Regions from separate parts of the Pantoea sp. X-Soil-YNGN-785 genome, predicted to be linked through region 2. Evidence: predicted binding sites of a transcription regulator. Region 2 holds the regulator's gene; each other region holds the start of a gene.
The links. The regulator LexA, encoded in region 2, represses DNA repair genes until DNA is damaged. The targets are predictions, from matches to a motif close to TNCTGTATGTACATACAGNA.
Positions count from the first base shown of each region.

Region 1 (3,108 bases), 1.0 Mb from region 2:
TGTTGTGTCCTCAGGGACTATAGCGCGAGCAACGGCGGGGAAGGAAGGGGGAAAAGTCGGGGAAATCACCTGCCAGCACGGAATCGGTGGCAGGTAATTAAATCGGGCACTTAACGTTCAATGATCGTTGAGACCTCATCGCTGTTAATCTGCACCTCGTGACCCGTCTGGTCGGTGTACTGCACCAGGCCGGTCTCTTTATCAATGCTCGGCTTGCCCTCGGTCATGATCATCCGGCCATCTTTGGTCGCCATGACATAATCAGAACTGCATCCACTCAGTAACGCTGCGGTTACCATCACCAGTGCTACGCCTGCCAACCCTTTCATCACGCCTCTTCCTCACAAATCGTTAAGTGCAAAAAGTGTAGTAATAAATGGTTTTGCCGGCAGGGTTAATCGTAGGATTCTGAAAATAACCGGGCGAGCAGGCTCGCCCTTGACTTTCTCAGGCGTGCTTTTTCTTACTGCGCATCAGGTTTAGGCACTCAACCGCCATGGAGAAGAACATAGCGAAATAAATGTAACCTTTTGGTACGTGGACCGCGAAACTCTCCAGAATCAGGGTAAAACCGACCAGAATCAGGAAGGAGAGTGCCAGCATTTTCACTGACGGATGGCGCTCGACAAACTCACCAATTGCGCGTGCGGCAAACATCATCATCAGCACCGCAATCACGACGGCAGCCATCATAATGAACAGATGATCGGAGAGGCCGATGGCAGTGATCACCGAGTCGAGGCTGAAAATGATGTCGAGCATCATGATCTGCACAATCGCGCCAAGGAACGAATGAACGCGGGTGTTGTGTTCGCCTTCGCTGCCTTCAATCGTTTCATGGATCTCCATGCTCGATTTCCACAGCAGGAACAGACCGCCAAACAGCAGAATCAGATCGCGCGCCGAGAACGCATGATCCATCAGCGTAAACAGCGGATTAGTCAGGCGGGCGACCCACGCGATAGAAGCCAGCAGGCCAAGACGCATTAACATCGCGCCCATCAGACCAATGCGGCGTGCACTGGCTTGCTGGTGTTTTGGCAGTTTAGCGACCACCAGTGACAGGAAAATGATGTTATCAATACCCAGTACCACCTCAAGGATGGTCAGGGTGCCCAGCGCCAGCCAGGCGTTGGGATCGGAAATCCACTCAAACATACCGGCATTCAATCCTAAACGAAAAGTAAACGGCGATTATACGCATTGAATTCGCCAATCTCCCACAAAATTGCGACGATGGTCGCGCAGGATAAGCGATTTACAGGAGAAAATGGCGCGCCAGCAGGGGACCGGTGAAGCTCTTCTTCAGGTAGAAGCCGCGCGGCAGGGTCATGATGGGCTGGCCCTGATCGCCGATTCCCTCGGTCAGTGCCTTACTGTTAGCGGCTTTAGGCCGGATTTGCAGCCAGGCACCATGCCGTGCGGTAATCTGCTCAACACGCCCCAGCACGATCATATCCATCAGTTCTTCCCAGTCCTGACGCAGCATCTCATCTTCTTCCGCATCCGGGCTCCATAACAGCGGCGCGCCGACACGGCGTTCCCGCAGCGGAATCTCGCGTCCGCCTTCAACCGGGATCCACAACACCCGCGCCAGCTTGTGACGCACATGGCTGGTGAGCCAGGTCACGCCGCTGTTACCGGTCAGCGGTGCGACGCAGACAAAGGTGGTTTCCAGCGGTTTACCCTGTGCATCAATCGGGATGGTTTTCAGTTCGATACCGAGATGGGCAAAGTCCTGTTCCGCTTTGCTGCCTGCGCTCGCCCCAAGGTGCCACTCCAGCAGCATGCCGACCCAGCCTTTATCGCGTTTAAGATCCGCAGGCATGGGCAGACCGGCACGCGCAGCCAGCGTTTCCATAGGTAATCCGGCTAAATCCTGCGCGCGTGCCAGCAGGCTGGCTTCATCTTCAGGTGGTCCTGGTGGATAACGCATGTTGATAACTCGCAATGGTTAAAATTCGTACAGCTGCGGGTGGCTAAGTTATCCCGCTAAAATAAATCGTGTCCGGGATCGATAATAACATGATAGATCATGCTTTTTTAGGTGGATTGACCTTGCGCTATCCGCAGTGAGTCAGGGTTATCCCAGCTTACCCGCAACAATGAACAGGATCTCCAGCCCGGTTATCCACAGAAAAGTGGGATAACCCCCTTATGTTTGCGGTACTGGTTCCATTTACAGCCTTGACTTTTCGCTATTTGACCAAATTTTCACCGCCATGACCTAACCCTGAGCAATTATCTGTGGATAAAAAGCACTGTGCTTATAATTTAGCCAATTGTCAGTGGGCGTAAAAATATTCGCTGTTTATAAAAAGCCGATGAAGCGAGATTCTTTATTAATTTAATTATTAATCAATAAGATAATAAACTAACTCTTTTTGGCATTCCCAGGTGTGATGGCAGGGTTATTCAGTTAACTCCCGCGTTCTGCACAAAGCTATCCACAGAAAAGGTGAATAAGATCGATCTTTTTTGCGGTCTTTGTTTATAACTTTGCCCTTTTCTGTGAGTTATCCCGCTATTGATGGCTCAACCCCCCATGAATCCAGTGGTTTACCGCCTGTAAGGAGTGTGAAACAATCAGGCCATTCAAATTTTGCTTTGAGGTAGTCCGGTGATCGATGATGATGGCTACCGCCCGAATGTTGGTATCGTAATCTGTAACCGGCAGGGACAAGTGTTATGGGCCAGGCGCTTTGGACAGCACTCCTGGCAATTTCCTCAGGGAGGCATCAATCCCGGTGAAACCGCAGAACAGGCGATGTATCGCGAACTGTTCGAAGAGGTCGGATTACACCGGAAAGATGTTCGAATACTTGCCTCTACCCGTAACTGGTTGCGTTACAAGTTGCCAAAACGTTTGGTGCGTTGGGACACAAAGCCGGTATGTATCGGCCAGAAACAAAAGTGGTTTCTTCTGCAGTTAATGTGTAATGACGCGGATATCAATGTGCAGCACAGCAGCACGCCGGAATTTGACGGCTGGCGCTGGGTCAGTTTCTGGTATCCGGTGCGTCAGGTTGTCTCCTTTAAGCGCGATGTCTATCGTCGGGTAATGAAGGAATTCGCTGGCGTGGTGATGTCTATGCAGGAGAGTGCGGG
Region 1 is NZ_AP035942.1:3,219,881-3,222,988, reverse strand. It holds gene AC6I8E_RS14935 (YgdI/YgdR family lipoprotein) at 111-329, opposite strand; gene AC6I8E_RS14930 (TerC family protein) at 448-1,158, opposite strand; gene mutH (DNA mismatch repair endonuclease MutH) at 1,259-1,936, opposite strand; gene rppH (RNA pyrophosphohydrolase) at 2,621-3,108, shown strand, end outside.
Region 1: mutH (DNA mismatch repair endonuclease MutH) is a predicted target of LexA. The motif match lies at 2,168-2,187, and genes of this name have one in related genera.

Region 2 (3,108 bases):
ACAGACCGCGCAGCGCCAGGAAAACCGTTACCGCCAGCCACAGTCCATGATTGCCCAGCGCCGGTACGCTCAGCAGCGTCAGAAAGTAGCCTGCTGCTGCTACCACCATGCTGTTACGCATCTCACGTCCGCGCGTCGCGCCGATGAACATCCCATCCAGCAGATAACACCAGACGCCGATCAGCGGCATAACGATCTGCCAGACCAGATAGCGGTCAGCACTTTGTTGCAGCGAAGGAAGGGAGGTCAACAGGGTAACAATCTGCGAGCCAGCAATGGCATAGATCAGCGAGAAGAAAAGCGCCACCACCACCGCCTGCCGACAGGCAGAGTGCCAGACATGCCACAGTTTGCTGCCATCTTTTGCACCATGCGCCTCGCCGGCAAACGCTTCAACCGCGTAGGCGAAGCCATCCAGCGCATAGGCCGTGAACGTAATGAACATCAGCAATACCGCGTTAACTGCCACCACATCCGGGCCAAGCCGCGCGCCCAGCACGGTCAGCGAGGCGAAACAGAGTTGCAGCATTAGTGAGCGCAGCATGATATCCCGGTTCAGCCGCAGCAGTCGGCCGCTGTCACCGCGCCAGCTCTGCTTCAACAGGCTTAGCGAAATGCCGCGCAGCTTCAGGACCCGCCAGACCATGATGCTGCCGACACCCAGCGTAATGTACTCCGCCAGCGCCGTGGCGGTTGCTGCACCCGCGACACCCCAGTGCAGACCCATCACCAGCCAGAGATCGAGCACGATATTAACCACATTGCCCACCACCAGCAGGATCACCGGCGCGCGCGCATACTGCACGCCCAGCAGCCAGCCCAGAATGACCAGATTTGCCAGCGTAGCAGGCGCGCTGAGCCAGCGAATCTGAATAAACAGCGCCGCCTGTTCCAGTACCGCGGGATTGCCGCCAACCAGATGGGTCGCCAGCTGAATAATCGGATAACGTAAAGCGATGAACAGTACACCTGCCAGCAGCGCAATAATCAGCGGCTGCGTTAGCGCGCGTGCCAGCGCAGTTTTATCGCCCGCACCAAACGCCTGCGCCGTAAGGCCAGTCGTACTCATTCGAAGGAAAAGCAGCAGCATAAAGAGGAAGCTGGTCACCGTGGTCCCGACCGCAACCCCGCCAAGATAGACAGGGCTGTCGAGATGACCAATTACTGCCGTATCGACCACCCCCAGTAAGGGAACGGTGATATTTGAAAGGATCATTGGCAGCGCAAGCCGCCAGAGATTTTTATCGGTTGCCGTGATAAAGCGCATTCGCCGTTCCGTGCTCGGTGTCGCTGCGCAAAACAGGCAGCGACAAAATTAGGGCAGACAGAATAGCATCAGAAAAGGCGAATGCACGCAGGCCTCAAATCAGAGCCACTCGCCGTTGCGAACCACACCAACCGCCAGACCTTCAATGGTCAGGGACTGTGCACGGGTATCGACAACAATCGGGTCAAAATCACTGTTTTCAGGCAGCAGATGCACGATAGCACCCTGCTTTTTCCAGCGCTTAACGGTGACTTCATCATCAATGCGGGCAACGACAACCTGGCCGTTGCGTACATCCTGGGTTTTATGTACCGCGAGCAGGTCGCCATCCATAATCCCGATATCTTTCATCGACATTCCGCTGACGCGCAGCAGGAAGTCGGCAGACGGCTTAAACAGGCCCGGATCGACCTTGTAGTGGGTTTCGATATGTTCCTGCGCCATGATCGGCTCACCGGCAGCAACCCGGCCAATCAACGGTATGCCTTCTGAGGCTTCTTCTTCCATTAGCAGACGAATGCCGCGCGATGCACCGGAAACGATCTCGATAACGCCTTTACGCGCCAGCGCTTTCAGGTGCTCTTCTGCCGCATTCGGTGAGCGGAAGCCCAGTTGTGCAGCAATCTCTGCGCGCGTAGGCGGCATGCCTGTTGAAGAAATATGGTCGCGAATCAGGTCATAGACCTGCTGCTGCCTGCTGGTTAATGCTTTCATCCCGCCCCCTGGTTGTTTATACAGTCGCTGTGAGTATATACAGGTATTGGCGAAATGGAAACCGATTGTCAGGCAAAACGCGGCTTCCGGCGCGATATGGAACGCTTATCGCAAATGTGTCCAGAGCAGCGCTATCCAGACAAACAGTGCCAGTAAGATGCTGATCAGTACCGCCGCAGAGCCCATATCTTTGGCCCGGCCCGCCAGCGGATGATGCTCCTGACCGATGCGGTCAACGACCGCTTCAATGGCGCTATTGAGGATTTCAACAATGACCACCAGCACCACCGACCCAATCATCAGGATGCGTGAGACCACATCGACATCCAGCCAGCAGGCGATAATAATGGCGACCAGCGCAGCCAGGGCCTCCTGACGAAACGCCGCTTCATGTTGCCAGGCGGCACGCAGTCCCTGCCAGGAGTAACCTGCGGCTTTAACTATTCTGATAAGTCCGGTGGCATTATTTGCCATGATGTGGGAACCCTTTTATCGGATTGACGTCAATGTCTGGGCTGCGTGCAATTGGCACCACCACAGATCTTCGCTGCACTTTCTGGTATGCTTGCGGCGCTTTGCTAACAAGAGGCTTCATGTTGTCTATGTCAGGTTGGCGTAAACTCTATTACAAATTGCTTAATTTACCACTGTCGTTTTTGGTAAAAAGTAAGGCCATTCCGGCCGATCCCGTGTCTGAACATGGTCTGGATCCGACCCGACCTATTATGTATGTTTTGCCTTACGATTCGAAGGCCGACTTACTGACTTTACGCGCGCAGTGTCTGCGGCATCATCTGCCTGACCCACTCTCTCCGCTGGAGATTGATGGTTCACTGCTGCCGCGCCACGTATTTATCCACGATGGCCCGCGCGTCTTCCCCTATTTTGTGCCCAGCGTGGAATCGGTGAAAATCTTTCACGATTACCTCGATCTGCATCGCAATAATCCTACGCTGGATATCCAGATGCTGCCGGTGACGGTGATGTTTGGCCGCGCACCCGGACGTGAAGTCCAGGGCGAAGCCACGCCACACCTGCGGGTGCTGAACGGCGTACAGAAATTCTTTGCGGTGATCTGGCACGGACGCGACAGTTTTGTTCGCTTCTCGCCGACCGTTTCGCTGCGC
Region 2 is NZ_AP035942.1:294,521-297,628, reverse strand. It holds gene dinF (MATE family efflux transporter DinF) at 1-1,267, opposite strand, end outside; gene lexA (transcriptional repressor LexA) at 1,367-1,981, opposite strand; gene AC6I8E_RS01280 (diacylglycerol kinase) at 2,087-2,455, opposite strand; gene plsB (glycerol-3-phosphate 1-O-acyltransferase PlsB) at 2,584-3,108, shown strand, end outside.

Region 3 (3,108 bases), 1.5 Mb from region 2:
AGCCGTTCTGGCCGATAGTGGCACCGAAGGATGCCGCGAAGCTGGCAATCGACTCCGGCACGCCAAGACGACGGGTCTGCGTCTCTACGCTCAGCGGAATGCTCGCTGCGCTGGAGCGGCTGGTGAAGGCGAAGGTGATCACCGGCCACACTTTACGGAAGAAGCGCAGCGGGTTGATGCCATTCACCGACAGCAGCAGAGCATGAACACCAAACATGATGGCCAGACCGAGGTAAGAGGCGACCACAAAGCTGCCCAGCTTGATGATGTCCTGCAGGTTTGAACCGGCAACCACTTTGGTCATCAGCGCCAGCACACCATATGGCGTCAGTTTCATCACTAAACGCACCAGCTTCATAACCCATGACTGCAGCGTGTCGATTGCGACCAGCACGCGCTGACCTTTCACTTCATCATCTTTCAGCAACTGCAGGGCAGCCACACCCAGGAATGCGGCAAAGATGACGACGCTGATAATTGACGTTGGATTAGCGCCGGTCAGATCGGCAAACGGGTTTTTCGGGATAAAGGAAAGCACCAGCTGTGGCACGCTCAGGTCAGAGACTTTGCCGACATAGTTGCTCTGGATCGCACTCAGCCGCGCGGTTTCCTGCACACCCTGAACCAGACCTTCTGCGCTCAGACCAAACAGACCGGTGACGAAGACGCCGACCAGCGCCGAAATCGCGGTGGTAAACAGCAGTACGCCAATGGTCAGTACGCTGATTTTCCCCAGCGACGAGGCGTTATGCAGACGGGCCACCGCACTCAGAATAGAAACGAACACCAGCGGCATCACCACCATCTGCAGCAACTGGACATAGCCATTACCGACGATGTTAAACCAGCTGATAGACTCTTTTACCACTGCGCTGTTTTCGCCGTAGATCAACTGCAAAACCAGGCCGAACAGCACGCCGATCACCAGACCGGTCAGCACTTTTTTCGACAGGCTCCAGTTCTGACGGCTGAAGCGGGAGAGCAATACCAGCAGCACCACAAAGGCCACGATATTGAGCGTAAGAGGAAGGTCCATACTGAAACTCCAGAGTAATGCGGCTTTCCCACCCGGGAAAGCCGCATAATGTTAATCACGAATTAAGACAGCGGGAATGGTAACAGCAGGCGGAGAGGGCACCTTATATCCAAATGGCATGGTTTATAACTTAATGACGTTTTGTGCGGCTTTATTGCGCAGTATGACTGGAAATTAACCGTCCGACGCCATTTTGTAGCGTATCAAACAGCTGAGCCGGCCAGCCGTTTGCACCAAAAGATGGCATGCCGACCGGGAACCACAGCGCATAGCCTACCAGTCCCAGACATAACGCCCGCTCAAGCTGATTTCCTTTCTGACTGCGCAGAATCGGGAGACGGAAGCGCCAGCGGCAGGGCCACAGCAGCGGAACCCCGGCGGGCGTCAGCATATCAGCCACAATATGGCTGAGGTAGCCCAGCGTCAGACCCTGTAGTACGTCTGCCGGTATCGGCGACGACTGGGGCAGGTTTATCTGAAAAAGCCATAAACCGGCCGCCACCGCCAGCAAACTATGGGTAAAGCCCCGATGGCCGAACGCGCGCGCAATAGGATGAGAAAGCCAGCGTAGTCGCTGTCCCAGCAGAGATTTGGGGTGATCGATATCGGGCAGGAGGCATGTCAGCAGGGCTGAGGGAACAAGATGCCACCAGTCGGCCTGCGCCAGTACGGGTGTCAGCTCAGCACGTTTGGCAAAAATAGCGCTGGCAATGGCAAAAATGATGTGGCCTTCGCCCGTCATGATAGAACCTGGTTGCAAAGAAAGCTGTCGATGCATCCAGTATAGGGATTTATCCAGTAAATGAGAACATGTGACGCTGTAACGAAGCATGAATATTTTTAACAAGGCGGACAGTGATGAAACACTGTCCGCCCGCTCTGCCAGAAAGATTAACGAGCCAGCCAGCCGCCATCTACCGCCAGTGTATAGCCATTAACGTAGTCAGACGCGGAAGAGGCCAGGAAAACTACCGGGCCCATCATGTCATCAGGCACGCCCCAGCGTCCTGCCGGGATACGCCCCAGAATCTCATCGCTTCGGGCCTGGTCTTTACGCAGCTGTTCAGTGTTATCGGTAGCCATATAGCCTGGGGCAATCGCATTAACATTAACGCCATGCTTCGCCCACTCGTTCGCCATCAGGCGCGTTAAACCCATGACTGCGCTTTTCGACGCTGTATAGGAAGGCACGCGGATGCCGCCCTGGAACGACAGCATAGAGGCGATATTGATAATCTTGCCGCCGTTACCCTGAGCAATAAACTGCCGGGCTACCTGCTGTGACAGGAAAAAGACCGTTTTACTGTTGATGTTCATCACATCATCCCAGTCCTGCTCGCTGAAGTTCAGTGCATCTTCACGACGAATAATCCCGGCGTTGTTGACCAGAATATCAATTCTGCCCGCGGCTGCGACCGCCTGCTCAACAACCTGCGACGCAACATCAGATTTCATCAGGTCAGCCGATATCGACCAGAAACGGCGGCCAAGTGCTTCAACTTTACGCTGCGTTTCGTCAGGTTCGAAACGGTTAACGCCGACAATGTCGCAGCCAGCCTGAGCCAGCCCCAGAGCCATACCCTGACCCAGACCGGTATTGCAACCGGTCACCATTGCCACTTTGCCTTTTAAATCAAACGTATTCAGTACCATTTATGCTTCTCCTCTGCTTAACGCAGTTCGCTGATTTTGACGTGGTCCATGTCATCAAAGACCTGATTCTCACCCACCATGCCCCAGATGAATGTGTAACGCTGGGTGCCGACGCCGGCATGAATTGACCAACTGGGTGAGATGACCGCCTGCTCGTTATGTACCAGCAGATGGCGGGTTTGCTGGGGTTCTCCCATCATGTGGAAGACCGCGCTCTCTTCGCTCATATCGAAGTAGAAATAGACTTCCATGCGCCGTTCATGGGTGTGACAGGGCATGGTGTTCCACAGGCTGCCTTCATCCAGTCGGGTTAAGCCCATGGTGAGCTGGCAGGTGGGCAGCACATCCGGCACGATAAATTTGTTAATGGTGCGACGATTGGCAGTAGCAGCATCACCCAGCGTGGCGGTTGCGGCTTC
Region 3 is NZ_AP035942.1:1,772,369-1,775,476, forward strand. It holds gene AC6I8E_RS08185 (L-cystine transporter) at 1-1,036, opposite strand, end outside; gene AC6I8E_RS08190 (metal-dependent hydrolase) at 1,188-1,778, opposite strand; gene kduD (2-dehydro-3-deoxy-D-gluconate 5-dehydrogenase KduD) at 1,928-2,689, opposite strand; gene kduI (5-dehydro-4-deoxy-D-glucuronate isomerase) at 2,707-3,108, opposite strand, start outside.
Region 3: AC6I8E_RS08190 (metal-dependent hydrolase) is a predicted target of LexA. The motif match lies at 1,801-1,820, and genes of this name have one in related genera.